4 regions of the Cupriavidus sp. 2TAF22 genome follow, and region 1 is predicted to be linked to each of the others. Evidence: predicted binding sites of a transcription regulator. Region 1 holds the regulator's gene; each other region holds the start of a gene.
What was found. Region 1 encodes sigma-54, which starts transcription at its own class of promoters, with help from an activator protein. Its sites were predicted from a motif close to TGGCANGNAANCTGCTTT; they were not measured.

Region 1 (7,270 bases):
TCAAGTGCCCGACGAGATCGGCGGCGGACGTGGCTTCACGCGCGAACTCAACGTCGAAGGCCCGGTCGGCCCCTTCCAGGCCAGCGACCCAGGAGAGTTTGATGTCGGCTGCGTTGTCGTCGAAGATCGACTGCGAGGTGACGCCAGTGAGTTCCATGCGGTGCTTTCGGGGGACAGGCTTTCAGGCCGGGGAGGCAACGGCCCTGTTGGCCGGGCAGGGCTTGCCCCGGCGGGTCAGGGATGCCATTGCGTCAGCAACTGGTGCACGGCATCGGGAGTGGGCAGGGTAGCGAGTCCTTCGCGCATTTCGCGGTCGGACAGCAGCTGGGCAATCTCGGAAAGGATCTCCAGGTGCTGCTGGGTAGCCTGTTCGGGCACGAGCAGGAAGATCAGCAGCGACACCGGCTTGCCGTCAGGCGACTCGAAGGGGATCGGCTCGCCCAGGCGCATGAAGGCGGCCAGGGGCTGCTTGAGGCCCTTGATGCGACCGTGCGGAATGGCAACCCCGGCTCCGAGGCCGGTCGAGCCCAGCGATTCGCGGGCGAACAGGTTGTCGGTCACGGTAGCGCGCGCTACGCCATGGTTGTTCTCGAAGAGGAGCCCGGCCTGTTCGAACACCCGCTTCTTGCTGGTGACGCTGACGTCGAGGTTGATGTTGCCGGGTGGCAGCAATTTAGCCAAACGATTCATGTGGAATGCGCAGGTTTTTCTAGTAAGCAGGCCCGTGGCCAGGAGAGGGCCGCACCAGGCAAAGGGGATAGAAAGGCTCGTGCCCTCGTTTCACCGGTTATCCCATGCCGGTGTCGGGCGTCTGGCCATTATAGAGCAGGCCCGCCCCCGCCTTGTGCATTGCAATAGCCGATGCGCGGAAGCGGTGCCGCGCGCACGGAAAAATTGCCGCGCTATTGCTTATGTATTGCACAGCATACACCGGGAGCGTGGCCTTGCGGAATCCCCTTGCGTGATTCGATACCGGCCGTAAAGGCGGAAGAACGGCACAAAAATGCGCGCAAAAAAGCCGCGCATCGGGCGCGGCTTGTTCTGGTTTCAAGGGACTGACACCGACGGCCCCCTAGGTGGGCCGCCAGGCACGGTCATTGCTGCATCTGCGCTGCGGCCAATTGATACTTGACCGCTTCGCGGTCGTGGCTTTGCACGCGATCCTTGTGGCGAATCACCTGCCGGTCGAGCTTGTCGACTAGCGCGTCGATAGCGGCATACAGGTCTTCGTGATGCGCTTCGACAAAGATGTCCTTGCCCTTGAGATGTAGATTGATTTCCGCGTACTGCCGCCGGTCCTTTTCTTTTGTATTGTCGACAGATAGCAGCACACTTACGCCAATGACTTGATCGAAATGCCTGACGATACGCTCCAGTTTCGTTTCCACGTACTCACGCAGCGGGGGCGTGATGTCCAAGTGGTGTCCACTGATCTTGAAGTTCATAGCGTTTCTCCTTCTGAAAGAGTTGCATCAGGCAGGCGATGCAACTCGGCTACAAAGACTTGCGGAGATTTACGGCAGGGATTTTCAGCGCCTCGCGGTACTTGGCGACGGTACGGCGCGCCACCACGAAGCCTTGCTCGCCGAGCAGTTCGGCGATCCTGCTATCCGACAGGGGATTCCTGGGATCTTCGGCTCCTATGAGTTGCTTGATCAACGCTCGAATTGCCGTTGAAGAGGCCGCGCCGCCGGTTTCTGTGGATACGTGACTGCCGAAGAAATACTTCAGCTCGAAAGTCCCCATCGGCGTTGCCATGTATTTATTGGTTGTCACCCGAGAGATGGTGGACTCGTGTAGACCCAGTGTATCGGCAATCTCCCGCAAAACCAAGGGGCGCATCGCAATTTCCCCGTGGGTGAAGAAGTTCTTTTGACGTTCGACAATCGCTTGTGCGACGCGCAATATGGTGTCGAAGCGCTGCTGGATATTCTTGATCAACCAGCGTGCTTCCTGCAATTTTTGCTGCAGTCCGGCAGCCCCTGAATCGCCTTTTGCACCGCGCAAAATCTGCGCGTACATATCGTTGATGCGTAGCCGCGGCATCACATCCGGATTGAGTTGCGCGATCCAGCCGCCGCTCATTTTTCGCACGAAAACATCCGGCACCACGAAATCCGCCTCGGGGCGGCTATAGGCATGGCCGGGATACGGGGCGAGCGAGCGGATCAGTTCGTGCGCGGCCTTGAGGTCGGCCTCGTCGACCTGCAGCGCTTTCTTCAGGCGCGTGTAGTCGCGCACCGCGAGCAGCTCCAGGTGGCTGGTGACGATGGTCAGGGCCAGTTCGCGCTGCGGATGGGTGAGCCGGCGCAGTTGCAGCGCCAGGCATTCGGCGGCGTTGCGCGCACCTACGCCGGCCGGGTCGAAGCTCTGCAGCAGGGTCAGGACGGCGTGTACCTCGTCGATCTCGAACTCGAGTTCCTCGGGCAGTTCGGCGCAGATCTCCTCGAGCGAAGCGCTAAGGTATCCGTCGTCGTCCAGCGACTCGACCAGGAAGATCGCGAGCCCTTTGTCGCGCATGGAAATCTTCAGCGGCGCGAGTTGCTCCATCAGGTGCTCGCGCAGCGTCGGCTCGGCGTCACGCAGCTGCATCGGCGTCTTTTCGTCCTCGTCGCCCTGCGGGCGGCGGGCAAAGTCGTCGAGGCTCCAGTCGCTGCCGTAATCCTCGCCGCTGTCGGCGTAGTTGTCGTCGCCATCGGCGGCGCCGTCGGGGCGGTTCTCGCTGGTGCCCTGGCCATCGGCGGGCGCAGGCGCGGGCGCGCTCTGCAGGTTGACGGAGCCATCGGCACCCACGCGCAGCGGGCTTTCGATCCAGTCGTTTTCGCGTTCGAGCAGGGGGTTCTCGGTGAGCGCTTGCTCAACTTCCTGCTGCAGTTCGAGCGTGGACAGTTGCAGCAGCCGGATCGACTGCTGGAGTTGCGGCGTAAGCGCGAGATGCTGCGAGAGGCGGAGCTGTAGCGACGGTTTCATGCGACCTATTTTATGCGCAACTTCCATGCCGTTGGAACGGAAATTGCTATCGCTGATGCCGCCGTGATCGTTTGCAGGATGAAAGGCGACATGAACGCCGCCTGGCCGCGAATATCCCGGCTGCGCGGCAGTAGGCCGCGCCCCGCGTTACATGCGGAAGTTCTCGCCCAGGTAGACCTTGCGCACCGATTCGTTGGCAATGATGTCTTCGGGCTGGCCTGACGCCAGCACGGTGCCTTCGCTGATGATATACGCGTGGTCGCAGATGCCAAGCGTCTCGCGCACGTTGTGGTCCGTGATGAGCACGCCGATGTTGCGTGCCTTGAGGAAGCTGACGATGCGCTGGATTTCGCCCACCGCGATCGGGTCCACGCCGGCGAACGGTTCGTCGAGCAGGATGAAGCGCGGCGCGGAAGCCAGCGCACGGGCGATTTCCACGCGGCGGCGCTCGCCACCGGACAGCGACAGCGCCGGATTCTCGCGCAGGTGGGCGATCTGCAGGTCGTCGAGCAGCGAGTCCAGGCGTCGCTCGATATCCGCCTTGGACAGCGGCTTGCCGTCGTGCACCTGCAACTCGAGCACGGCGCGGATGTTCTCCTGCACGTTGAGCTTGCGGAACACCGAGGCTTCCTGCGGCAGGTAGGACAGGCCCATGCGCGCGCGCTCGTGGATGGCGAGGCCGCTGATGTGCTTGTCGTCGAGCACGATGTCGCCTTCGTCCAGCGCCACCAGCCCGACGATCATGTAGAACGAAGTGGTCTTGCCCGCGCCGTTGGGACCCAGCAGCCCGACCACCTCGCCGCTCTTCACGTCGAGCGACACGTCCTTGACCACCGTGCGCGAGCCGTAGCGCTTCTTCAGGTGGCGCACGACCAGGGTGCTGCTCTCGGTCAGGACGTTGGGCTGGGACGGTTCGGTTTGGGTAGCGGTCATGAAGGCTGAATCCGTGGATCGGGCGGCGCTGCTGCGCGCCGGCGTCAGGGGTTGGCGGGGGCAGGGGCCGGCTTGAGCGGCAGCGGACTGGCGGCGGCGCCGCTGGCGGGCTGCTCCTGGCGCGGCGAGAGCACCGCGCGCACGCGTCCGGACGGGCTGCCTGCCGTGGCGTTCTCGGCGCCGCCGGTGGCCGTGTAGAACTCGTTGCGGCTGTCGTAGGTGATCACGGCACCGCGGATCTCGTCGACCAGCTTGGCGCCGGCCAGGCGCGCCATGCGGGCGCGGCCGATCAGCTTGGAGATTTCCTGCTTGCCGTCGGACTCGATGCGGTCGCCCCAGCCGTCGATGTATTCGTCGACGTTGTCGCGCTTCTGGCGGATATAGGCCTGCTTGCCTGCCTTCGAGGTGGCCACGGCGTACTGGTAGCCCTCGGGGTCGGTGCGCACTTCGGCCGCATCGGACTTCAGCACCATGGTGCCCTTGGTCAGCACCACGTTGCCGGTCAGTACGTACACCTGCTTGACGTCGTCGTAGCTGGCATTGTCCGCCTCCAGCACCAGTGGCTTGTCGCGGTCGGCCTTCTCGGCGCGGGCGGGCGCGGCCAGCGCAAGGCCGAGCATGGCTGCCAGCGTCAGCAGGGCAGCCGTGCTGCGACGGCGACAGGACGATGTCGTCAGGAATGGATTCATATTGGCGTGGTGGCGGTTGGCGCGGGCGGCTCTGGCCCGCGGGCGGCTTCGTTTCTTGGCTGTTTCCGGGCGCGGCGCGTCAGGCTTCGTCAGGGCTGCTTCGCGGCGCTGGCCGGCGGCCCCGTAATGATGGTGCCGTGTACGTTACCCAGCAATTGTACTTCGCGGGTGACGTTGTTGAAGATCAGGCCGTTGGCGGTCATCACCGACGGGCCGCGCGTGAGCTTGACGGCCTTGTCGGTCTTGACGATGTCGTCGTTGACCAGCACCTGGAAGTACTCGGACGCAGCGGTCATCTGCGGATCCTTGGCGGGATCGGGCCCCTGCGCGCGCACGATCAGCGCGTTGCCGAACAGGTCCACCACCGAGCCCTCGGCATTCATGGTGCCGCGGTCGGAGTGGCCGGTCACCGGCGGGCGGTCAATCTCATAGGCGCGCATGGCCGGGCGCGTCACTTCGTAGGTCTGGTCGTCCTCGAAGTGGGTCATCTTGTCGCCGGTGAAGCGCATCTTGGTGTTTCCGTCCTCGGCAAGCTCCGTGGCGGAAAAATGGATCATGTAGTAATCCGGCTCGTGCTTCTTGCCGACCGGGCCGGTGGCGGCTTCGCGCGGCGAGTTGACCTGCACCAGCCAGAAAGTGCTGCCCGCCACCAGCGCCATCAGCAGCAGTGGCAGCAGCCGCATTCCGAGCCGGCTCACGGAGGACAGGAGATCCCGCATATGCTGTGGCCGCCCTCAGATGACCTTGGCGCGGGTCAGGTCGTGGATATGCAGCGCGCCGACCAGGCGGTGCTCGGCGTCGACCACCAGCATCTGGTTGATGCGGTTCGCCTCCATCACCTGCACCGCTTCCACGGCCAGCTGGTCCGGGCCCACGGCGTGTGGCGCGCGGTGCATGACCTCGCTGATCGGCACCGTCTTCCAGTCGCGGGGGGTCTCCAGCAGGCGGCGCAGGTCGCCGTCGGTGAACACGCCGATCAGGTGATCGTCCGGATCCACCACGGCGGTCATGGCCATGCCCTTGCGCGTGATTTCCATCAGCGCCTGTGCCAGCGGTGTGCTTTCGCGCACCTTGGGCACCGCGTTGCCGCTGCGCATGACATCGCGCACATGGGTCAGGAGCTTGCGCCCGAGCGCGCCGCCCGGGTGCGAGCGGGCGAAGTCTTCCTCGCCGAAGCCGCGCGCGTCGAGCACCGCCACCGCCAGCGCGTCGCCCATCGCCAGCGCGGCGGTGGTGCTGGCGGTCGGCGCCAGGTTGAGCGGGCAAGCTTCCTTCTCGACGCCGGCATTGAGGTGGGCGTCGGCCATCTTGGCCAGCGTGGAGCCGGGATTGCCGGTCACCGAGATCAGCTTGGCGCCGATGCGCTTGACGATCGGCAGGATCGACAGCAGCTCGGCGGTCTCGCCGGAATTGGAGAAGGCGATCAGCACGTCGTCGCGCGTGACCATGCCGAGGTCGCCGTGGCTGGCCTCGGCAGGATGCACGAAGAACGAGGGCGTGCCGGTCGACGCCAGCGTAGCGGCCACCTTGCGGCCGATATGCCCGGACTTGCCGATGCCCGACACCACCACGCGGCCGCTGCACTCCAGCGTGAGCTGCACGGCATGCGCGAATTCGCCGTCCAGGCGGCCCGCAAGGGCGGCAACGGCGTCTGCTTCGATCTGGAGGGTCTCGCGAGCAAGCCGAAGTGCTCGATCCGCATTGAAATTAGCTATCATGGCGACGAAGTATACCAACGAATGCGATGGCGCCTTGCCTGTTCCGGGGATCGGGCAGCAAAGGCGGCCGCCGCGCTTGCCGTAATCCGCCGGCAGGGTCGCCCGCGCCGGGCGTGGCCCTGTCCCGGGGCGGCGTACCAGGCCCTTGTCGATGCACTCTCCGCTGGACCTGACTCTCGTGTTGCTGGCCGCCGCCGTGTTCGGCGTGGTCGCATTCCGCATGCTGCAGCTGCCGCCGATGCTGGGATACCTGGCGGTCGGCATCCTGATCGGTCCTCACGCGCTAGGCCTGGCCAGCGATACCGCGCAGACCAAGTACCTGGCCGAATTCGGCGTGGTCTTCCTGATGTTCTCGATCGGGCTGGAGTTCAGCCTGAGCAAGCTCAAGGCCATGAAGCGCCAGGTGTTCGGGCTGGGCGGCTCGCAGGTGGTGCTGTCGATGCTCGTGGTGGTGCCGGCGAGCTGGCTGTTCAACTGGGCGTTCCCGATGACCTGGCAGGCTTCGGTGGCGCTCGGCGGGGCGCTGGCGATGTCGTCCACCGCAATCGTGTCCAAGATGCTCTCGGAGCGCCTGGAGCTGGAAAGCGAGCACGGGCGCAACATCATCAGCATCCTGCTGTTCCAGGATCTGGCGGTGGTGCCGCTGCTGATCGTGATCCCCGCGCTGTCGCGCGATCCCGGCGACATGGCCATGGCGCTGGCGCTGGCCACGCTGAAGATCGCGGTGGCCCTGAGCCTGATCTTCTTCGTCGGGCAGAAAGTGATGAGCCGTTGGTTCCACGTGGTGGCCGCGCGCCGCTCGCAGGAACTGTTCATGCTCAACCTGCTCCTGGTCACGCTCGGCATGGCGGCGCTGACCGAGCGGCTCGGGCTGTCGATGGCGCTGGGCGCCTTCATGGCCGGCATGCTGATCTCCGAGACGCCCTACCGCCACCAGGTGGAAGAAGACATCAAGCCCTT
Region 2 (7,270 bases), on a different contig from region 1:
GGAACAGCCAGTATTCGGCGAAGTACGCCGTGAACATGGTCTTGGCGCCGTTGACCAGGAAGGCACCGATGATCGGGCCGATCAGCGTGCCGCGTCCGCCCACCGCCACCCACACCGCCATCTCGATCGAATTGGCCGGCGACATCTCGCCGGGGTTGATGATGCCCACCTGCGGCACGTACAGCGCGCCGGCAATGCCGCACAGCACGGCAGAGAAGGTCCACACGAACAGCTTGTAGCCAAGCGGGTTGTAGCCGGAGAACATCACGCGCATCTCGGCATCGCGCACCGCCGTCACCACGCGGCCGAGCTTGGACGTGACGATGTAGCGGCAGGCCACGAAGCCCGCCAGCAAGGCCGCGAAGGTGAGCACGAACAGCGCGGTGCGCGTGTGCGGCGCGGCCACGGCGAAGCCGGCGATGCGCTTGAAGTCGGTGAAGCCGTTGTTGCCGCCGAAGCCGGTCTCGTTGCGGAAGAACAGCAGCATGGCGGCGTATGTCATCGCCTGCGTGATGATCGACAGGTACACGCCCTTGATGCGCGAACGGAAGGCGAAGAAGCCGAACAGCCACGCCAGCACGCCCGGCACCAGCACCACCAGCAGCATCGAATAGCCGAGGTGCTCGGTGCCGTGCCAGAACCACGGCAGCTCCTTCCAGTCGAGGAACACCATGAAGTCCGGCAGGTCGCTCTTGTACACGCCTTCGCGCCCGATGGAGCGCATCAGGTACATGCCCATGGCATAGCCGCCGAGCGCGAAGAACAGGCCGTGGCCGAGGCTCAGGATGCCGCAATAGCCCCACACCAGGTCCAGCGCGATGGCGGCCAGCGCGAAGCACATGATCTTGCCGACCAGCGTCAACGCGTACGCCGACAGGTGCAGCGGATGGCCTTCGGGCAGCAGCAGCGCGCACACCGGCACGCCCACGCCGACGATCAGCGCGATCGCCAGCAGCGCGGCCCAGCCGCGCCGCGAGAACAGCGGCTGGCGCGCGGGCACCGCCAGGCGGAAGCCCGTTGGGGATGGATTGGTTGTCGTTGTCTGCATCATGCCTCCGCGCTGCGCCCCTTGAGCGCGAACAGTCCCTGCGGGCGCTTCTGGATGAAGAGCACGATCAGCACCAGGACGAAGATCTTGGCCAGCACCGCGCCGTAGAACGGCTCGATGAATTTGTTGATGAGGCCCAGGCCGAAGGCGCCGATGATGGTGCCGGCCAGCTGGCCCACGCCGCCCAGTACCACGACCATGAACGAATCGATGATGTAGGCCTGGCCGAGATCCGGCCCGACATTACCGATCTGCGACAGCGCGCAGCCGCCCAGCCCCGCGATGCCCGCGCCGAAGGCGAAGGCGTAGCTGTCCACCTTCCACGTGCGCACGCCGACGCAGGCCGCCATGGTGCGGTTCTGCGTGGTGGCGCGCACGAACAGGCCGAGCCGCGTGCGGTTGAGCACGCCCCACGCCACCGCCACCACGGCCAGCGCGAACACGATGATGACCATGCGGTTGTAGGGCAGCACCAGGCCCGGCAGCATCTCGATGCCGCCGCTCATCCAGGACGGATTGGCCACTTCCACGTTCTGCGCGCCGAACAGCGTGCGTACCGCCTGCATCAGCAGCAGGCTTACGCCGAAGGTGGCCAGCAGCGTTTCGAGCGGCCGCCCGTAGAGATGGCGCAGCACCAGCCGCTCGAGCACGAAGCCGACGATGCCCGAGGCCAGGAACGATGCCGGCAGCGCCGCCAGCAGGTACCAGTCGAAGGCGCCGGCGAAGTGCGCGCGGAACACGCCCTGCACCATGTAGGTGGCATAGGCGCCGATCATGAGGAATTCGCCGTGCGCCATGTTGATGACGCCGATCAAGCCGTAGGTGATGGCCAGGCCCAGCGCGGCCAGCAGCAGCACGCTGCCAAGGCTCAGGCCGGCGAACAGGTTGCCGATCAGCTCGGCGCGGCGCTGGTCGCCGCGCAGCGCATCGAGCGCCTGCTGGGCGGCGCCGCGCAGTTCCGCATCGGGCTCGCGGTAGTTGCCGGCGGCGTCCTTCTCCAGCAGCGGCTGCAGCTTCTGCCGGCTTTGCGGATTGCTGTCCAGGCCGAGGATCCTGATCGCTTCGAGCCGGTCATTGCGGTTGCCGTCGGCCAGCACGATATTGGCCCAGATCACGTCGAGCTTGGTGCGCAGGCCGGCGTCGGCCTCGGCCTTGCGCGCGGCTTCCACGACTTCGCGCGAGGCGCTGCCGGGCTGGTCCAGCAGCGTATTGACGGCCTGCGCGCGCACCAAAGCGTCGGACGACTGCAGCAGCATGCTGCTGGCCGCGCTGTCCACCATTGCGCGCAGGCTGTTGTTCAGGGTGAGCGACTCCAGCGCGTCGGGCTTGACGTCGACCGGCTTGCCGCTGATGGCATCGACCAGCTTGTCGCCGTCCTGGCGCACCATGCCGACAGCGGGAGCGTATTGCAGCGTATCGTCCTGCAGCGCCTTGAGGATGGGAGCGGCCTGCTCTGCCGGCGCCTTGGTGAGCGCGCTCAGCGCCGCGGTCTTGGCGTCGAAGTCGTCTTCGACCAGCGGCTTGAGGTCGGCCTGTGTCAGCGGCGCCGCCCACAGCGGCGCGGCGGCCAGCAGCAGCGCTGCCAGCAGGGCGCGCAGCCACGGCACGGCGGAAATGAATTGGGATCGGTGCATAAGTGCCGGCGGAGTCTTGGTGGCGCGTTGGGTCGCGTCTTGGTGTTCTCTGTGTTCGGGTGGGAGCAGCACGAGGCGGTAGAAGACCCGCTGTTTCGCTCCCGCTGCCTTGCTCCTCCGTCCCGCGCACGGGACGGAGGAGCAAGGCCTGGCAATGTGAAGTAGCCCGACAGGCCTTACATCACCTTGTCCGGCTTGCCTTCGTTACCCGCGATGAACGGGCTCCACGGTTGCGCGCGGACTGCCTTCGGGGTCTTCCACACCACCGAGAACTGGCCGTCGCCCTTGACCTCGCCGATCATCACCGGCTTGTACAGGTGATGGTTCTCGCCCATGGTCAGCGTGAAGCCGTCCGGCGCCTTGAAGGTCTGGCCATACATGGCGGCGCGCACCTTGTCGGTATCGGTGGTGCCGGCCTTCTTCACTGCCTGCGCCCACATGTGGATGCCAACGTAGGTGGCTTCCATCGGGTCGTTGGTCACGCGCTTCTCCGCGCCCGGCAGGTTGTTGGCCTTGACCCACGCAGCCCATTGCTTCTTGAAGGCATCGTTCTCGGGGTTCTTGACCGACATGAAGTAGTTCCACGCGGCCAGGTGGCCCACCAGCGGCTTGGTATCGATGCCGCGCAACTCTTCCTCGCCGACCGAGAACGCCACCACCGGCACGTCCTTGGCCTTCAGGCCGGCGTTGCCCAGTTCCTTGTAGAAGGGCACGTTGGAGTCGCCGTTGATGGTGGAGATCACCGCGGTCTTGCCGCCCTGCGAGAACTTCTTGATGTTGGCGACGATGGTCTGGTAGTCGCTGTGGCCGAACGGCGTGTAGACTTCTTCGATATCCTTGTCCGCCACGCCCTTGCTCTTGAGGAAGGCGCGCAGGATCTTGTTGGTGGTGCGCGGGTAGACGTAGTCGGTGCCCAGCAGGWAGAAGCGCTTGGCGCCGCCGCCTTCCTTGCTCATCAGGTATTCCACCGCGGGGATGGCCTGCTGGTTGGGTGCCGCGCCGGTATAGAAGACGTTCTTGGACATCTCCTCGCCTTCATACTGCACCGGGTAGAACAGCAACGAATTCAGTTCCTCGTAGACCGGCAGCACCGACTTGCGCGATACCGAAGTCCAGCAGCCGAACGTGACGGCGACCTTGTCCTTGGTGATCAGCTGGCGGGCCTTCTCGGCGAACAGCGGCCAGTTGGAGGCCGGGTCCACCACCACCGGTTCGAGCTTGCGGCCGAGGACCCCGCCGCTCTTGTTGATCTCGTCGATGGTCATCAGCGCCACGTCCTTGAGGGACGTTTCGGAAATGGCCATGGTGCCGGACAGCGAATGCAGGATGCCGATCTTGATCGGCTCCTTGGACTGCGCCATTGCCAGCGGGCTGACGCCAGCGGTTGCGAAAAGCGCCGCGGCGGCTACCGCCGACAGCTTCAGCATGTCACGTCGTTTCATTACAGCTCCCAGATTGTCGTGTTTGATAAGGAACAACGCACCCCGGGAATGCTTCTGCAACTAGCGTGCCATGGCGTGAAGCGCGTGCCCGGGCCCTCCAGCACGGGCCCGGGCGCCTCCGGCGACAACGGCCGGCCCTTGCGCACCACGACAGTGCGCCGCCCGCGCGCACCAAGCATGTGCGGCGCGCAAAGCCCACTTCAGATTGGGGCACACCTGCACACCGGCACCGGCGGCGCTGGTGCGCGGCGGCACCATACTGCAGCGCGCCGGTCGCCTGCCTTCGCGCGCGACATGCTGCGCCGTGACTTGCCCGAATCCGGAAACGGCTCTATGGTTCCCCATCGCTGCGGCGGCACATAGAAAAAGCAGCAACCGGAGACAGCCAATTTGAAAGCCGCACGGCAGCAGCTGGACGGCACCGGCGCCCGCACGGGCGTGCCCGGCGCCGACCGTATCGTGGTCAGCGGGGCGGGCTTGGCCGGCACGGTCGTCGGCACGTGGCGCGACAACACCTGTCCCGGCCGTGGCAGCGACATCCCCTTTCATCCCTGCAGTTTTTCCTTTGCACCGAAGCGGGACCGGTCCGCGGCGTACCGCTGGCAGCCAGCCACGCCGCGCCGGCGGGATTTCACGCTGCGCAAGGCGGCTGAGGCCGCGGCCCGCTAGCCACCCTGCCCGCCCACGCCGTCGGGTCACGACCCGCGACAGGAGAATGCCAATGAGAGCGCCTGCAAGACAAAGCGGTCATGGCCACTGTCGCCGCGCCGGCGATCAGGCGCGCTGCGCGGAGACCGGCGGCGGCCACCTGGCCATGCCGGAGCAGCCCGGACGGCTGCGCGATCTGATCGTGCGGCACCTGGATTGAACGCGCCGCGCCCCGCTTCCCACCCGATTCCCACCCGCCTCTTCCCTGCCACCCACCGCGCATACCCATGAACCTTCCCTCGTCCTACCAGCCGCGTCGCGCCTGGGCCATGGCTTCGATGCTGACCTGGCTCGCGCTGATCAACTTCCTCGACAAGATCGTACTGGGCATGGTCGCCGTGCCGATGATGGCGGACCTGAAGCTGTCGCCCGCGGAATTCGGACTGGTCGCCAGCAGCTTCTTCTGGCTGTTCGCGCTGTCCACCGTGCTGGTGGGCTTTCTCTCCAACCGCGTTGCCACGCGCTGGCTGCTGCTGGCGATGGGCGTGGCATGGGCGGTACTGCAGGTGCCCGTGGTGCTGGCCGGCTCGGCCATGACCATCCTGGTGTGCCGCATGCTGCTGGGCGCGGCGGAGGGTCCGGCCTTCCCGATCTCCGTGCATGCGCTCTACAAATGGTTTCCCGACCACAAGCGCAACCTGCCCGTGGCGGTGGTGAACCAGGGCGCCACGGTGGGCCTGCTGGTGGCGGGCCTGGCGATTCCGCTGGTGTCGCTGCAGTGGGGCTGGCGCGCCAACTTCATCGTCCTCGGCGCGATCGGCGCGGCGTGGAGCGTGATGTGGCTCTGCGTGGGCCGCGAAGGCTCGCTGACCCAGCCCGCGGCGCAACATGCGGGCGGCGGCGCGCCCGCCGCGCGGCTGCCCTACCGGCGCATCTTCCGTGACCCGACCGTGCTGTCGTGCATGGCGCTGAACTTCTGCGCCTACTGGGCACTCGCGCTCGCGCTGACATGGCTGCCGGCGTGGATGGAGAAGGGACTCGGCTTCAACCCGGTGGCCACGGGCCGCTGGTACGCGGTGATCGTGGTGGCGGCCATGCCGACCACGCTGGTGCTGAGCTGGCTGTCGCAGCGCATGCTGCGCAATGGCGCCTCTTCGCGGCTGGCGCGCGGCGTCCTGATTTCAGTCCCGGCCATGGCGGGCGGCGTGATGTACCTGGTGATCGAATCGGTGACGCTGTCGCCGGTGCCGATGGTCCTGCTGCTGGCGGTGGCGGGCGCGCTGCCGCCGGTGGCCTATGCACTCTCGCCCGCCATGCTGGCCCAGGTCGTGCCCGAAGCGCAGCGCGGCAGCGTGCTGTCGATCCATACCGCGGTGATTTCGCTGGCGGGCATCGTGGCGCCGGCGGTGATGGGGCAGCTGGTGCAGCGCCACGGCATGAACGGCGGCTTCGACGTGGGCTTCACCATCAACGCCCTGCTCCTGCTCGTCAGCGGTGCGATGGGCTTGCTGTGGCTGAATCCGGAGCGCTCGGCAAAGGCGCTGGCAAGGGCCACGCAGGAGATGATGCCGGCGCGGTCGCCGGCCTGAGGCAGGCACGCGGCCGGGGCGGGCTCGCCGCCGCGGCCGCGTCGCGAGGACTACGAATAGCGGCGGCTGATCGATTCCGCCACGCACACGGGCCGGTCGCTGCCTTCGCGCTCGACCGTGACCTCCCAGTTCGACTGTGCGCCGACCAGGCCGGGCGCGTTGGGCAGCGGCTCCAGGCGCTCCACCGACAGCAGTTTCACGCGCGCGCGCAGGCGGCTGCCGACCGGCACCGGCGCGGTGAAGCGCACGCGGTTCAGCCCGTAGTTCACGCCCATCTTTACGCCGGGCATGTCCAGCGCGTTATGCATGAAGGCCGGCAGCAGCGACAGCGTCAGGAAGCCGTGCGCCACCGGTCCGCCGAACGGCGATTCGCGGCGGGCGCGCTCCACGTCGATATGGATCCATTGATGATCGCCGGTGGCTTCGGCGAACTGGTTGACCTGTTGCTGGGTGATCTCGATCCAGTCGCTGGTGGCCACTTCCTGGCCCTGCAGGCTTTCCAGTTCTTCGAGCGAAGCGATGGTACGCATGATGTCTCCTCGTTGTTGTGGTGGTGAGCGGCGGCCGCGATCGGCGTCGGTGCGGCCAGATGATGCCTTGATGTCCGCGGGCTGGCAACGGCCTCTCAGACCGGGCGGCGGCCGTACATGCCCATGCCCTTGACCGTGCAGACCAGCTCGCCGCGCTGGTTGGTGGCTTCCCATTGCGTGTGCACCACGCCGCGGTCCGGCCTGGAGGCCGATGCGCGCGCGTCGAGCACCACCAGCGACACGCTCAGCGTATCGCCGGCATAGACCGGCTTGAGCCAGCGGATCTCGTCCACGCCGGGCGAGCCCATGCTGGCCGCACCGGTGGTCATGCTGTCCACCAGCAGCCGCATCATGATCGAGCAGGTCATCCAGCCGCTCG
Region 3 (7,270 bases), on a different contig from region 1:
TGCCCGCGCGCCATCCACGCCATCACCAGCGCGTAAGCCGCGGCCAGCCCCACGTGCAGCACCCCGGTGCGCGAACCGGACAGCACGATGCCACTCACCAGCAGCACCGCCGCGGCCAGCCAGGCCGGCGCCCGCAAGCGGCCGCGCGCCGCCAGCCACACCGCCGCCGCCAGCGCCAGGCCCTCGACCGTGGCCTGGTGATTGGGCTGGTTCAGATTGCCCCACAGGCGGCGGTTGTCGTCATAGAAGTAGGTGGATACCAGCCCCACTGTGTCGGGCTCCAGCCCGAACACCTGGACCCACTGCGCCACGGCGCCCAGCAGTCCCGCCACCAGCCACGCGATGGCCAGCGTATCGACCATTGCCTGCCGCTCGGCCGATGATGCGGTCCGCCCCTGTCGCCACGCCGCCCACATCACAGCCGCTGCAAGCGCGAGCACCAGTTCCGTCACCAGGCGGCTGCCGGACACATCTTCCATGCCGGCGAGCCCCTGCACGATGCCGGTAGCGATCAGCCAGAGGGGGAAGAGGAGGATCCAGGGAAGCTGGGCTGGCCCCGCCTGGTAACCATAGCCGTAACCGGCGGCTTGCCGGGGCGTTACGGCGCCCAGAATGATGACGGCGACGGCGAACAGCAGCGCGGAAGTCCATTCGCCGTAGAAGGTGGCGAGCGGAAGCGTATGCCGGGAAACCAGCAGCGGCACGACGAGCGTGGCGGCGAGGAAGCTGAGGGGAATGGCTGACCGGGAGGACAGCATGCGGGATGCCTTGTGATGCCGGTTGGCAAAAGGCGGATGATAGCTTGGGGGGCGGGAAAAGAAAAAGCGCCCGGAGGCGCTTTTTCTTGAGGATGTAGGGCGGGGATGCAAATCAGGGGAATGATCCGTTTTGCTCAACTGCCCGCGGCCACCACCTCGGCATGCACTTTTGGCTCTCCATAGAGGCTGAGCAACTGCGACTTGAATCCACTCAGCAGGGATTTTTGGTTATCGCACATGGCGATCAGCCACGCATAGTGCGCATCGAATTCCGTGCCCGAAAGATTCCTGAGGCGCTTGACCTGTAGAAGCGCCTCCTCCGGCCGACGGTCCAGCGCGAGAAGGACTGTGTAGCGGCGGATGTACTTGGGTGAAGCAGCCACGTCCAAGGCGCTCTCGTGAAGGGCGATCTTTTCCCGGAGCATATCTGTGGTCAGAGGAATTCCGCCAACGAGCCCGCGCTGTCCCCAGTCGCCGAAGATCAGTGACGGATTCAGCGTGTAGTTCCTGGCAGCCTGGCCCTCGTAAACAGCCCTCGCATTCTGATAGTCGAAACCACCCGCGACAAGCCCGAACAGCACGCCGCCGAGCGAAAACAGACTCAGGACTGACAGAAGCCTGCCGGAGGCGCTTTGCCAAACCGAGGTTTCCGCCATGCCAAGCAGCAGGCAAACCGGCAACAGGAAAAAGGCATAGGTTTGCGGGAATTCCAGCATGGCATGCACCGCGACCACCGTAACCATGGTGAGGCAATAGATACGTTGCGAAGCCTCGCGGCCTGCGCGCACGGCTTGCGCGCAACGCCAGGCCCACAGGACGCATGGCACCAGCACGGCAAGCGCCCCCGCAATGCCTGTCTTGGCAAGCAGATCCAGCACGATATTGTGCGCATTATCGGCAACGACGACAGGTCCGAGACGATCAGCAATGAGATATTGCGCCCGCATATACTCGCCCCAGCCAACCCCAAGCAGCGGATGCTCGCGCGCAATTTCCAGCGCATAGCGCCATAGCGCGAGACGCGGCGACACGTGCAACTCTCTCGCCAGGCGTTCGGTAGTCGAGGCCAGATGAAGTTCAAGGGATTGATTGAGCAAAGACACGAGCGCCATCGCCGCAATCAGTACCAGAAGCGGCAAGGCCCCCAGGACCGCCGCACGCACCCAGTCGGCTCTCCCCGGCCTGCCTCTCGTGGCCGAAAGCGCCGTTGCGGCGGCGCCTGCGCCAACCACGACGGCCTGCAGTATCGGGGTGCGCGATACGGTCAGCGCGATGCCAATGCTCAGCACGACAAGCGAGGCCCCTAAGGTGGCCCTGCCGATCAGGCGCCCGCACCACAGGTAAAGCGCGCTGGCCACGGCCAGCGCAGCGAGGGTGGCAAGATGGTTTGCCTGCAGGAGGTTGGCGAAAGGCCTGCGCCCCTCTTCAAAGGGCAATGCGACAACCCACGGCGCGAGGTACCGCTCCAGGCCAAAAGCCTGCATCCAAGCCATGCCGCTGGAGATGATGCCACCAATCACGCACCCAACTGCACAGACATGCAGGATCAGTTCCGCTCGCCGCCGGTCCAGGGACAGCCAGCATCCGGCCTGGATCGTCAGTGCGGCAGCGATGCAAAAGAAGATCGCCAGATAAGAGGCCACGGGCCGCTCGAGCCGAATCGCCGCCAGTTGGACAATCAACACGGCGGCAAAGGCAATTGGTGCCACGGCGACAGCGGCCACCCTGGAAGCCCCTCCACGACCTGCCTCCATAGAGAATGCAAGCAGACAAATGGTCATTGCCGCAGCAATGGCCAGCGACTCGGCATAGAAGGATGGAATCGGAAGGGGATGTGGCGCTATCAGGTATGGGACCGTCCACAGGGCGAACGTCATCACCAGCGTAATCGAGAGGCGCAGCGGCCCAGATCTGGCTTTCACGGCATTGGTTCCGATGTCAGGAAAACAGCTCTCACGCGCGCCACAGGCTGCACCGGAGAAGACTGAGGCGCAGAGTTTGCACACTCCCTGGATCCATAAAAAAAGGCGCCCTGAGGCGCCTTTCCTTCACCTGCCGCGCATTGCGTAATCGCGGCGCGGCAGGAGATGCAGCAATTACTTGCAATAATTCGCGGCGAAGCAGGTATCGGTACCGGCGACATGAGCCCACTTGAGAACACCGTTGTCAATTACCGGCGAAACCGCAAAAACATAACCACCGGCCGCGGCCGTGCCAGTCGCCGTCACGACGCCGTCTGTAACAGTCAATGCCTGAACGTTACCGGGCAGCGTAGTCGGAATCTGCGGAATACCATTGGAGTTAGCACTGCAGCCCGTCGCGCTGCTGGTTTCCTGGACGCAGACACCCACAGCGGTCTTGTACGACTCCGCAGTATTGATGACTTCGGAGAACTTCGCCTTTTGCGTGTATTGCTGATATTGCGGAATCGCAATCGCAGCCAGGATACCGATGATCGCCACAACGATCATCAGTTCGATCAGGGTGAAACCCTTCTGGACACGGCGGCCCAGTTTCTTCAGTTGAACCCGTTTTTGCATGATTGACCCCTCGAAGGAATTTTGGATACAGATAGAAACATTTTGTTTCATGTGATGCTGTAAATCCTTTAGCACTTAGCGTGCCAGCGCCGCAAACCCCGGTGGCTTCGTCGGCGAGTGACAATTTTCGCCACTTCGGAGTGTTCCGAGCCTTGATACGGCGCAAATTTTGTCACTTAAGATGACGCGGACAGTCAGTAAACACAAAATCCTGTTTAACTCTGTGCGAAACCGCACTGAATTCCCGGGCCGCGGCGGTGCGGCGGAAAACGAAACGGGTGGCCCCTGGGCCACCCGTCCGGTAGTGCAGCAAGGTGCACCGTCCGTTCACGGAGCCGTCCGATCCGGACGGCTCCGCTTCAATACGTCATGCCGTCAGGCTGGCTGCGCCGCGCGTTTCTGCAGCAGCTTGCCGACCAACACCACCAGCGCCGCACCGATGATGCCGAACACAAGGTGCGCATGCGGCACGTGCATCTCGAACCAGGCGGCGTCCACGGGATCGCTCACCAGCATTTCGCCGGCCAGGTAGCCCAGCAGCGCGGCGCCCAGCACGATGATGACGGGAAAGCGGTCCATGACCTTGAGCAGGATGGTGCTGCCGAACACGATCAGGGGGATGGACAGGCCCAGGCCGAGCACCAGCAGCATCAGCTGGCTGCCTTCCGGTCCCTTCTGCGCCGCGGCGGCCACGGCCACCACGTTATCGAGCGACATCACCAGGTCGGCGATCAGGATGGTGCGGATCGCGGCCCAGATATTGTCCTTGGCCGAATGGCCGTCTTCGTCGTCTTCGCCGGTCAGCAGTTGCACGCCGATATAGACCAGCAGCAAGGCGCCGACGATCTTGAGGTAAGGCAGGCTGAGCAGCTTGACCGCGGCAACCGTGAGCACCACCCGCATGATGATGGCGGCGGCGCTGCCCCAGAAGATCGCTTTCTTCTGCTGGGCGGGCGGCAGGTTGCGGGATGCGAGCGCGATCACCACGGCGTTGTCGCCGGAGAGCACGATATTGGTCAGGATGATGGATCCCAGCGCGATCCAGAACGCGGTGGAGGACAGCAGTTCCACGGTAAAGCTCCTCGAGTTTTCTTAAATTATGATTCGAACGCCGCATGGCGACGGGCGATCCAACCGACGACGTCCAGCCGATGATGACGGAATTCGGATGTCTGAGTCTTCAGACATGAGATTTACCGTATCAAGCTTTCGATTCGGTTTCAATCGCCAGTTCGCCAGCCTCGGGAGATACCCTAGGTTCCTGGCGTCCCAGAATGACGCGCCCCCGCGCGAAGGCGGGGGCATCGAGGGCCGGCGGCGCACCTGCGTTCAGGCAGGCCACCCCGGCACCGGCAAATCTCCCGCCCTCGGGCGGGGTCCGCCAGATATCACCAGAAAGCGGCGATTACAGGATCGACTTCAGCAGGCGGCCCATTTCCGACGGATTCTTGGTGACCTTGATACCGCAGGCTTCCATGATTTCCAGCTTGGCTTGCGCCGTGTCGGCACCGCCCGAGATCAGCGCGCCGGCGTGGCCCATGCGCTTGCCCGGAGGCGCGGTCACGCCAGCGATGAAGCCAACCACCGGCTTCTTCATGTTGTCCTTGATCCACTCGGCGGCGTTGGCTTCGTCCGGACCGCCGATTTCGCCGATCATGACCACGGCGTCCGTTTCGGGATCGTCGTTGAACATCTTCATGATGTCGATGTGCTTCAGGCCATTGATGGGGTCGCCACCGATGCCCACTGCCGACGACTGGCCCAGGCCCAGCGCGGTCAGCTGGCCCACGGCTTCATAGGTCAGCGTGCCCGAGCGCGACACCACGCCGATGCGGCCCTTGCGGTGGATATGGCCCGGCATGATGCCGATCTTGATTTCGTCCGGCGTGATCAGGCCAGGGCAGTTCGGTCCGAGCAGCAAGGTCTTCTTGTTGCCCTTACGCATCTTGTCCTTGAGCTCCATCATGTCGCGCACGGGGATGCCTTCGGTGATGCAGACCACCAGGTCCAGGTCAGCGTCGACGGCTTCCCAGATCGCGGCGGCGGCGCCTGCGGGCGGCACGTAGATCACGGAAACGGTGGCGCCGGTGGAGTCCTTGGCGTCCTTCACGCTGGCGTAGATGGGAATGCCTTCGAAGTCTTCGCCGGCCTTCTTCGGGTTCACGCCGGCCACGAAGCAGTTCTTGCCGTTGGCATAGTCGCGGCAGCCACGGGTGTGGAACTGGCCGGTCTTGCCGGTGATGCCCTGGGTGATGACCTTGGTGTCTTTGTTAATCAGAATCGACATGCTGTAATCCTTTGCTTGGCTCCAAGCAGCGCGGGGCCTGGCCCGGCGCGCTGCTCGCGTCGCGTTTTGTTGGCGTTCGTGCGTCTTGGCTTACTTGCCCGCGGCCGCAGCCACCACCTTCTGGGCGGCTTCTTCCATGGTGTCGGCAGCAATGATGGGCAGGCCCGAGTCGGCCAGCATCTTCTTGCCGATTTCCTCGTTGGTACCCTTCATGCGCACGACCAGCGGCACGGACAGCGACACGGCCTTCGACGCAGCGATCACGCCTTCGGCAATCACGTCGCAACGCATGATGCCGCCGAAGATGTTGACCAGGATGGCCTTCAGGTTCGGGTTCTTCAGCATCAGCTTGAACGCTTCGGTCACCTTCTCGGTGGTGGCACCGCCGCCCACGTCGAGGAAGTTGGCCGGCTCGCCGCCGAACAGCTTGATGGTGTCCATGGTGGCCATGGCCAGGCCGGCGCCGTTCACCAGGCAGCCGATGTTGCCGTCCAGCGAGATGTAGGCCAGGTCGAACTTCGAAGCTTCGATTTCAGCCGGATCTTCTTCGTCCAGGTCGCGATAGGCGACGATTTCCGGGTGACGGAACAGGGCGTTGGAGTCGAAGTTGAACTTGGCGTCGAGCGCGATCACCTTACCGTCGCCGGTCAGGATCAGCGGGTTGATTTCGGCCAGCGAAGCATCGGTGTCCCAGAATGCCTTGTACAGGCCTTGCAGGGCCTGGCGGGCTTGCGCCACGCTCGCGTCGGGCACGCCGATCTTGCGGGCGATGTCGTCAGCGTCGGCATCGGCCAGGCCGGTTGCCGGATCGATGATCAGCGTGTGGATCTTTTCCGGGCTGTGGGCAGCGACTTCTTCGATGTCCATGCCGCCTTCGCTGGAAGCCATCAGGGCCACCTTCTGCGAAACGCGGTCCACCACCAGGCTGACGTAGAGTTCCTTCTTGATGTCAGCGCCTTCTTCGACCAGCAGGCGGTTGACCTTCTTGCCTTCCGGGCCGGTCTGGTGCGTGACCAGGGTCATGCCCAGGATGTTGCTGGCGTAGGTCTTCACATCGTCGATGCTCTTGGCCACCTTCACGCCGCCACCCTTGCCGCGGCCGCCCGCGTGGATCTGCGCCTTGACGACCCAGACCGGGCCGCCCAGTTGCTCAGCAGCCTTCAGGGCCTCTTCGACCGAGAACGCGGGGATGCCGCGCGGAACCGGCACATTGTATTTGCGCAGGATTTCCTTGCCTTGGTACTCATGGATATTCATGCGTGTTTCCTTTCGGGTAGGCGTAAAAGTGTAGAGATGGAATCTCGGCGTTTTGCAGGCCGTGCGACTTAGCCGGACGTGCCGGTAGGCCTGCGGGATACGGCGCCGCCTTCGGCGGCGGCGAGCGCCTCCGCTGGCTGCGCCGCCGGGGTCGGGGACCCTTCGGTCCTGATCCTCGGCTTCGGCTGGTGACCATACCAGCGCGGGTAAAACTGGCGCACCACCTCACCTTCGAAATGCAGGGCATGGCAGCCGTGCAACTGGTAAGGGGGTTCGGGATTGGTGTCTTCGGCGCCGGCGTCGCGAATATTGATGACGTCGCCGGCAAAGGCCTGGATCGCGGTGGTCGGCAGCACGCCGGCCAGCTCGGTCAGGTGGGTGCAGCCGGCCACGCCGGACAGACGTTCGCGCACCGCCTTGCGGAAGCC
Region 4 (7,270 bases), on a different contig from region 1:
GGCGTGGCGCAAGCCGAGCTGATGCCGCACCTGCAACTGGCCGGCGCGATCGGCGCCGTGGCGGACGGGTTCTCCGGCGCGGGGCTGGCGCGCTCAATTGCATGGATGCTGGGGGCCGGCGCCAGCGCGCCCGTGTTTGACGGCAACCGCCGCCGCAGCGTGGTGACGCTGCGGCGCGCCGAAGCGGAGCAGGCGCTCTATGCCTATCGCGCCGCGGTGCTGAGGGCGGTCGCCGAGGTCGAGAGCGCGGTGGCGGCGTCCGCGCGCAGCCGGGACCGGGTTGCCAGGCTGGCAAGCGCGACTTCCAGTGCCCGCGCTGCCTATGAGCAGATCGATCGTTCCTGGCGGGCGGGCGAGACGCCCTTTATCGATACCCTGCAGGTGCAGCGCACGCTGCTGGAGGCCGAAGACGCGCTGTGCGTGGCGCAGACGGTGGAACTGCAGAGCCAGGCCGGTCTTGTCACGGCCCTGGGGCAATAAGAACGGTCGGCGGGGCCGGATCACCGCTCCGCATGGGGCGGTGATGGCCGCGGGGCGGCAAGACCTACAATACCCCGCGCTCCTTCAGGCCCTTCACTTCCGCCTCGCTCAGGCCCAGCTCCGCCCGGAGCGCGCCCTCGGTATGTTCTCCGAGCATCGGCGGCGCCTTCACCACCACCGGCGTGGCTGAAAACCGCAGCGGGCTGCGCAGGCTCGGCGCCGTGACGCCGCGCCCGTGCGGCAGGTGCATCAGCAGGTCGCGGTGCCTGACCTGCTCATCCTCGAAGACCGCGTCGAGCTGGTTGATCGGGCCGCCGGGCACGCCGGCGCGCTCCAGGGCTGCGAGCAGATCCGCGCTTTGCCATTCGGCGATGCGCGCGCCGATGATCTCGCGCAGGGCGTCGCGGTTGTCGACGCGGCCCATGTTCTGCACGAAGCGCTCGTCGGTGGCGACCTCGGCACAGCCGAGCAGCTTGCACAAGGCGGCGAACTGCCCGTTGTTCCCGGCGGCGACGATCAGGTGGCCGTCGCGGCAGGGGAAGACCTCGGAGGGCGAGGCCACGGGGTTGGTGTTGCCGGCGCGGCGCGGCAGATTGCCGGTCATCTGGTAGCCGAGCGCGAGGTGGCCGTTGGCGGCGACCGAGGCGTCCAGCATGGCGGCGTCGATGTACTGGCCTTCGCCGGTGGCCTGGCGGTGGTAGAGCGCGCCGAGCAGGGCGACCGAGGCGTACAGCCCGGTGAGGATGTCGGTGATGGGGATGGCGGTGCGCATGGGCGCGCCGCCCGGGCTGCCGTCGGGCTGGCCGCAGGTGCTCATCAGGCCGGCCATGCCTTGCAGGATGAAGTCATAGGCCGGGCGCGCGCTGTAGGGGCCGTCCGGGCCGAAGCCGGTGACCGAGCAATAGATGATGTCGCGGCGCAGCGCGCGGATGGATTCGTAGTCGAGCCCGTATTTCTTCAGGCTGCCGGCTTTGTAGTTCTCCACCACCACGTCGCAGCGCGCGGCCAGCTGGCGCACCAGCTCGGCGCCCTCGGGCTGGGAGATATCGATGGTGACGGACTGCTTGCCGCGATTGCCGGCGAGGAAGAAGGCGGAGTCGTTGGTGACGTTGCCGTCGGCGTCGGTCAGGAAGGGCCCCAGCTTGCGGGTATCGTCGCCGTCGCCGGGCTTCTCTATCTTGTAGACGGTGGCGCCCATGTCGGCCAGGTTCTGCGTGGCCCAGGGACCGGCCACCACGCGCGTCAGGTCCAGTACCTTGATGCCTTCCAGGATTGCGCTCATGTACGTGCCAGCCAAATAAGGAGATCCGGCATCATTGGCCGGATCCGGGGTTCATGCAATTCGCCAATGCCAAAGCCGGATTACGGCGCGGCCAAAGCGTGCTAGTGGGCGGCGTGGGGCTTGTGCTCGCCAGCGTGGCCGTGGTCGGCCTCGTGCACATGCATTGCCGCCGCCTGGTTGGGGTCGAAATCGCAGCTCGGGTTGTCCGCGTCGTGCGAGTGCGGGTGCAGCGCGCCGGGGATGTGCCGGTTGTTGAGGCCGTCGGCATTGAGCCAGGCGAGCGTGGCGGCCGCGGCGCGGTCGATCAGCGTGCCGCACTGCGTATAGTCGTACGGGGAAACATCGAGCGGGCACAGCGGCGGCACCACCGAGATATGCGCCCGGTCGGCCCAGCGCTCGAGGTCCTGCACCAGTTGGCGCGCCACCAGCAGCGACAGCGCATTGAAGGCATGGTCGATGGGGCCGCGCGGCTCGCGCCTGGCCGCGCAGGCAAAGCCGGCCGGCAGCACCACCACGCGCGTGGCGCCAAGCCGGATGGCGGTGGAGACCGGGGTGTTGTTGGCCACGCCGCCGTCGATCAGCGTGCGCCCGCCCAGCGCCACCGGCGGGAACACGCCGGGGATGGCGGCGCTGGCCAGCACCGCCTGCACCAGGCTGCCGGAGGAGAGCACCACCTCCGCGCCGCTCTGCATATCGGTGGCGACCACATAGAGCGGGACTTCGGCTCGCTCCAGCGGCATGTCGCCGAAGTGGTGCGACAGCAGGCGCCGCAGCGCGGCGGATTCCACCAGGTGGCCGCGCTGCCCGCGCAGCATGCCGAACAGGCTGCGCCACGACCACGGCATCACCTCGGCGCGGCGCAGGCTGCGCCAGATCGATTCCAGTTTCGCGGTGCCGGCGGTGTGGGGGTTGCAGGCGTAGTAGGCGCCGTTGATGGCGCCGGCCGACGCGCCGATGACCATGTCCGGCTTGACGCCCCAGGCCACCAGTTCACGCAGCATGCCGGCTTCGATCGCGCCGAGGCTGCCTCCCCCGGCGAAGACAAATGCGGTTTTTTCCATGGTTCGTGGTGCAGAGCAACAGCGCTAGAAGAATCCTGACAAGGACAGCATAGGCGACATTGGGCCGGCTTGACAGGCGTTGGACGCGCGAGGGTGCGCCTATGGCACATAATGTGCATACAGTGCCAGAAAAAGCACGAGCGCGCCTGCTTTTCCGGGCCGACAAGAGAGGAGACGATGAGTAGTTCAACCGACAAATTCTCGGCCACCATGCGCGATGGCCTGGCCAATCTTGCGCGGCGCCTGCGCTTTGTGATGGAGGAGGGCTCCATCTGGCTCGACGAACAGCGCATGATCCTGCTGCATACCGCCGCACTGGGCGCGCTGCGCAAGGAGTTGGTGGATACCCTCGGCATGGAGCGGGCGCGCGGCCTGTTCATGCGCATGGGTTTCCATTCCGGCATGCGCGACGCCGAGCTGGCCAAGAAGATGCGACCCAACGAGAGCGACTTCGGCCTGCTCGAGATCGGTCCCTGCCTGCATACCATCGAAGGCGTGGTGCGGGTGACGCCGGTCAAGGTGGACATCGACATCGCCGCCGGCATCTACGATGGCGAATTCCTGTGGGAAGACTCCTTCGAGGGCGACGTGCACCGCCAGCTGTTCGGCGTCGTCGACGCGCCCGCCTGCTGGATGCAGATCGGATACGCCACCGGCTATACCTCGGCGCTGATGGGCCGCACCATCCTCTACCGGGAGGTGGAGTGCATCGCCTGCGGGCATGCGCATTGCCGCATCATCGGCAAGCCGCTGGAGGCATGGGAGGACGGCGCCGAAGTGCTGGCCCTGTACCAGCCCGACCCGGTGATCGAGACCATCCTGGAGCTGCAAAGCGAGGTCGAGCACCTGCGCGCGCTCCAGCGCAACAACGGCAAGCCCGCCGACCTGGTGGGCTGCTCGCCCGAGTTCCGCGCCGCCTGGGGCCTGCTGCAGCGCGCCGCCGCCAGCAACGTGACCGTGCTCCTGCTGGGCGAGACCGGGGTCGGCAAGGAGCGCTTCGCGCAGGCGCTGCACGGCGTGAGCGCACGCGCGGACAAGCCCTTCGTGGCGGTCAACTGCGCGGCCATCCCCGACGAGCTGATCGAGTCCGAGCTGTTCGGCGTGGAGAAGGGCGCCTTCACCGGCGCGCACCAGTCGCGCCCGGGCCGCTTCGAGCGGGCGCATGGCGGCACCCTGTTCCTGGACGAGCTGGGCGAGCTGTCGCTGCCGGCGCAGTCCAAGCTGCTGCGCGTGCTGCAGGAGGGCGAGCTGGAGCGCGTGGGCGGCACCGAAGCGCGCCGCGTGGATGTGCGGCTGGTGGCCGCCACCAACGTGGACCTGGCCGAGGCGGTCAAGGCCGGCACCTTCCGCAAGGACCTGTATTACCGCCTCAACGTCTATCCCGTCACGATCCCGCCGCTGCGCGAGCGGCTCGACGACATCCGCCTGCTGGTGGAGCGCTTCGTGGCACGCTATGGCGCGCGCCACGGCAAGAAGATCGTCGGCATCACCGACCGCGCGCTGGCCGAGCTGCGCCGCTACGACTGGCCCGGCAATGTGCGCGAGCTGGAGAACGTGATCGAGCGCGGGGTCATCCTGGCCAGCAACGGCGGCCTGATCTCGGCCGACCACCTGTTCCTGCCCGCCAGCGCGCCGGCCGCCATGGACACGGCGCCGCGGCTCGGCGCGGGCGGCACCCTGCCGGCCTTGCGCGAAGCGGCCGTGCACGGCTTGCTGGACCATATGGCCGAGCAGCAGCTGGCGCTGGGCGACGTGGAAACGGTGCTGATGGAGGCGGCCATGGAGCGGGCCAACGGCAATATGAGCCAGGCCGCGCGCCTGCTGGGCATTACCCGGCCGCAGCTGGCCTACCGCTGGAAGAACCGGGGCAGCCGCGGCGCCTGAGCGCCCGATCTCCTGGCCGCCCCGCGAAAACGCTCGCCAGGCAGCGTTTCACCATTTGATGCACTCCCCCGAACGGCGCGGCCAGGCCGCCAGCGCGGCCTGCTGCACCGCATATGCCGCGCGGCCCAGCCCGCGCATGGCATTGCGCCGTCTCCGGCAAATCGCCTGTTGCACCGCGGGGCATCCGCGCCGCGCCGCAAGCCTGTCCGCAAACGTCCGCCCCGGGCGGCTTTTCACCATTTGATCAAGCCCCTTCGCCGGATTGATCAATTCATCGATGGCGCGGCACCCGGCGCTTGCGGGTAAACGCGCAGGCGAATCCCGCCTCGACGCCGCCGGCCCTTGTGCCGCCGTGCTTCGCGCTGCCTGGCACGCTCTTCGCAATAGAGCTCGTATCTGCCACCAGAGGAGCGCGCCATGATCAACCAGTCGGTCCCCCTGTTCGAAGCCACGCCGCGCTATGTGCGCGTGGACGGCCGCACGCCCGAGGGCTTCGTGCAGTTCGCCTTCAGCGTGGCGGACCCCGAGCTCAACGTCGAGCTGATCATGCCCGAGCCGATGTTCGAGGCGTTCTGCAGCGTCAACCACGTGCGCTTCCTCCCGCCGCAGGCCCCGCCGTCCGGGCAGGACGCCTGACCAGGCCGGCGGCACCCGGCCCGATCCCCCCGACAAGAACAACACGACAAGAACAACACGACCCAGGAGACCCAGCGATGCAAGTCGATATCAAGACCCAGCAGATCCAGCCCTTGCGCCAGACCTACGGCAATATCGCGCGCCGCTTCGGCGACAAGCCGGCCTCGCGCTACCAGGAAGCCACCTACGACGTGCAGTCGGAGGTCAACTTCCACTACCGCCCCACGTGGGACCCGCAGTACGCGCTCTACGACAAGCGCCGCACGGCGATCGTGATGGAAGACTGGTACGCGCTGAAGGACCCGCGCCAGTACTACTACGGCGCCTACGTCGGCGCGCGCGGCCGCCAGCAGGACGCCGCCGAGAAGAGCTTCGCCTTCGTGGAAAAGCGCGGGCTGCTGCCGGCGCTGCCGCTGGAGTGGCAGGAACGCCTGGCCGACGGCCTGCTGCCGCTGCGCCACGTGGAGTGGGCCGCCAACATGAACAACTTCTACTGCGCGGACTATGGCTGGGGCACTGCCATCACGCAGGCCTGCACCTACTGCGCGATGGACCGGCTCGGCATTGCCCAGTACCTGTCGCGCATCGGCATGCTGCTCGACGGCAACACGGGCGTGGCGCTCGAGCGCGCCAAGGCCGCCTGGATGGACAGCGCCGCGTGGCAGCCGCTGCGCCGCCTGGTGGAGCACAGCTTCGTGATCGAGGACTGGTTCGAGACCTTCGTCACCCAGAACCTGGTGCTCGACGGGCTGCTCTACCCGCTGGTGTACCAGCACGCCGACGCCGTCATCGCGCGCGCCTGCGGCACCGGGCTGGCGGTGCTGACCGAGTTCATGAACGACTGGCGCGAGGAGCATGCGCGCTGGGTCGACGCGGTGGTACAGGCCGCGGCAGCCGAGTCCGAGGCCAACCGCATGCTGCTGTCGGGCTGGGCGCGCGCGGCGCGACAGCAGGTGGGCGCGGCGCTGGTGCCGGTGGCGGACACGCTGCTGGGCGACGGCGGCGAGCAGATCGTGGCGCTGTGCCTGGAGCAGTTCGACGCGCGCCTGCACAAGCTTGGCCTTGCCTGAGGAGAGCGCCGCCATGACCGCCAATGTCTATATCGCGCTGCAAAGCAACGACGACACCCGTCCCATCATCGACGCCATCACCGAAGCCAACCCGCATGCCGTGGTGTCGCGGTTTCCGGCCATGGTCAAGATCGACGCGCCGGGGCACCTGACCATCCTGCGCGAGCTGGTGTCCGAGAAGCTCGGGCGCGAGTGGGACCTGCAGGAGATCCACCTCAACCTGATCTCGCTGTCCGGCAACATCGACGAGGACGACGACGCCTTCACGCTGCGCTGGAACGACTGAATTCGCCGCCGCGCCCGCGGCAGGCAAGCAATAACGGAGACATCATGGACGCACGCAAGAAACTCAACCTGCGCGAGAAGTACGCGACGATGACGCGCGACCTGGGCTGGGAAACCACCTACGAGCCGATGGACAAGGTCTTCCCGTACGACAAGTACGAGGGCATCAAGATCCATGACTGGGACAAGTGGGAAGACCCGTTCCGCATGACCATGGACGCCTACTGGAAATACCAGTCGGAGAAGGAGCGCAAGCTGTACGCGATCATCGACTCCTTTGTGCAGAACAATGGCCACCTCAACGTCTCGGACCCGCGCTACCTGAACGCGCTGCGGCTGTTCCTGACCGGCGTGACGCCGCTCGAATACGCCGCGCACCGTGGCTATGCCCACCTGGGGCGCCATTTCCGCGGCGCCGGCGCGCGGGTGGCGGCGCAGATGCAGTCCATCGACGAGCTGCGCCATGCGCAGACGCAGCTGCACACGCTCTCGGTCTACAACAAGTACTTCCATGGCTTCGGCGAATGGCGCCACATGCACGACCGGGTCTGGTACCTGTCGGTGCCCAAGTC

Region 2: a site for sigma-54 is predicted at 4,178-4,195, ahead of urtA (urea ABC transporter substrate-binding protein). Genes of this name have one in related genera too.
Region 3: a site for sigma-54 is predicted at 3,367-3,384, ahead of AB4Z48_RS31980 (pilin). Genes of this name have one in related genera too.
Region 4: a site for sigma-54 is predicted at 5,075-5,092, ahead of AB4Z48_RS12545 (phenol hydroxylase subunit). Genes of this name have one in related genera too.

The regions. Positions count from the first base shown of each region.
Region 1 covers NZ_JBFRFX010000006.1:149,155-156,424, reverse strand. The annotation lists gene hprK (HPr(Ser) kinase/phosphatase) at 1-157, opposite strand, end outside; gene ptsN (PTS IIA-like nitrogen regulatory protein PtsN) at 235-690, opposite strand; gene hpf (ribosome hibernation-promoting factor, HPF/YfiA family) at 1,095-1,445, opposite strand; gene AB4Z48_RS09710 (RNA polymerase factor sigma-54) at 1,495-2,970, opposite strand; gene lptB (LPS export ABC transporter ATP-binding protein) at 3,118-3,903, opposite strand; gene lptA (lipopolysaccharide transport periplasmic protein LptA) at 3,948-4,592, opposite strand; gene lptC (LPS export ABC transporter periplasmic protein LptC) at 4,682-5,311, opposite strand; gene AB4Z48_RS09690 (KpsF/GutQ family sugar-phosphate isomerase) at 5,327-6,310, opposite strand; gene AB4Z48_RS09685 (monovalent cation:proton antiporter-2 (CPA2) family protein) at 6,462-7,270, shown strand, end outside.
Region 2 covers NZ_JBFRFX010000002.1:15,557-22,826, forward strand. The annotation lists gene urtC (urea ABC transporter permease subunit UrtC) at 1-1,048, opposite strand, end outside; gene urtB (urea ABC transporter permease subunit UrtB) at 1,048-2,682, opposite strand; gene urtA (urea ABC transporter substrate-binding protein) at 2,859-4,124, opposite strand; gene AB4Z48_RS02595 (hypothetical protein) at 4,515-4,793, shown strand; gene AB4Z48_RS02600 (hypothetical protein) at 4,846-4,992, shown strand; gene AB4Z48_RS02605 (MFS transporter) at 5,060-6,361, shown strand; gene AB4Z48_RS02610 (MaoC family dehydratase) at 6,412-6,891, opposite strand; gene AB4Z48_RS02615 (MaoC family dehydratase) at 6,987-7,270, opposite strand, start outside.
Region 3 covers NZ_JBFRFX010000038.1:11,337-18,606, reverse strand. The annotation lists gene AB4Z48_RS31990 (Wzy polymerase domain-containing protein) at 1-758, opposite strand, end outside; gene AB4Z48_RS31985 (Wzy polymerase domain-containing protein) at 893-2,680, opposite strand; gene AB4Z48_RS31980 (pilin) at 2,855-3,298, opposite strand; gene AB4Z48_RS31975 (TerC family protein) at 3,674-4,369, opposite strand; gene sucD (succinate--CoA ligase subunit alpha) at 4,704-5,585, opposite strand; gene sucC (ADP-forming succinate--CoA ligase subunit beta) at 5,676-6,842, opposite strand; gene AB4Z48_RS31960 (DUF2889 domain-containing protein) at 6,911-7,270, opposite strand, start outside.
Region 4 covers NZ_JBFRFX010000008.1:214,701-221,970, forward strand. The annotation lists gene AB4Z48_RS12525 (efflux transporter outer membrane subunit) at 1-480, shown strand, start outside; gene AB4Z48_RS12530 (CaiB/BaiF CoA transferase family protein) at 545-1,762, opposite strand; gene AB4Z48_RS12535 (patatin-like phospholipase family protein) at 1,864-2,823, opposite strand; gene poxR (phenol degradation transcriptional regulator PoxR) at 3,001-4,707, shown strand; gene AB4Z48_RS12545 (phenol hydroxylase subunit) at 5,125-5,343, shown strand; gene AB4Z48_RS12550 (aromatic/alkene monooxygenase hydroxylase subunit beta) at 5,421-6,413, shown strand; gene AB4Z48_RS12555 (MmoB/DmpM family protein) at 6,427-6,699, shown strand; gene AB4Z48_RS12560 (aromatic/alkene/methane monooxygenase hydroxylase/oxygenase subunit alpha) at 6,744-7,270, shown strand, end outside.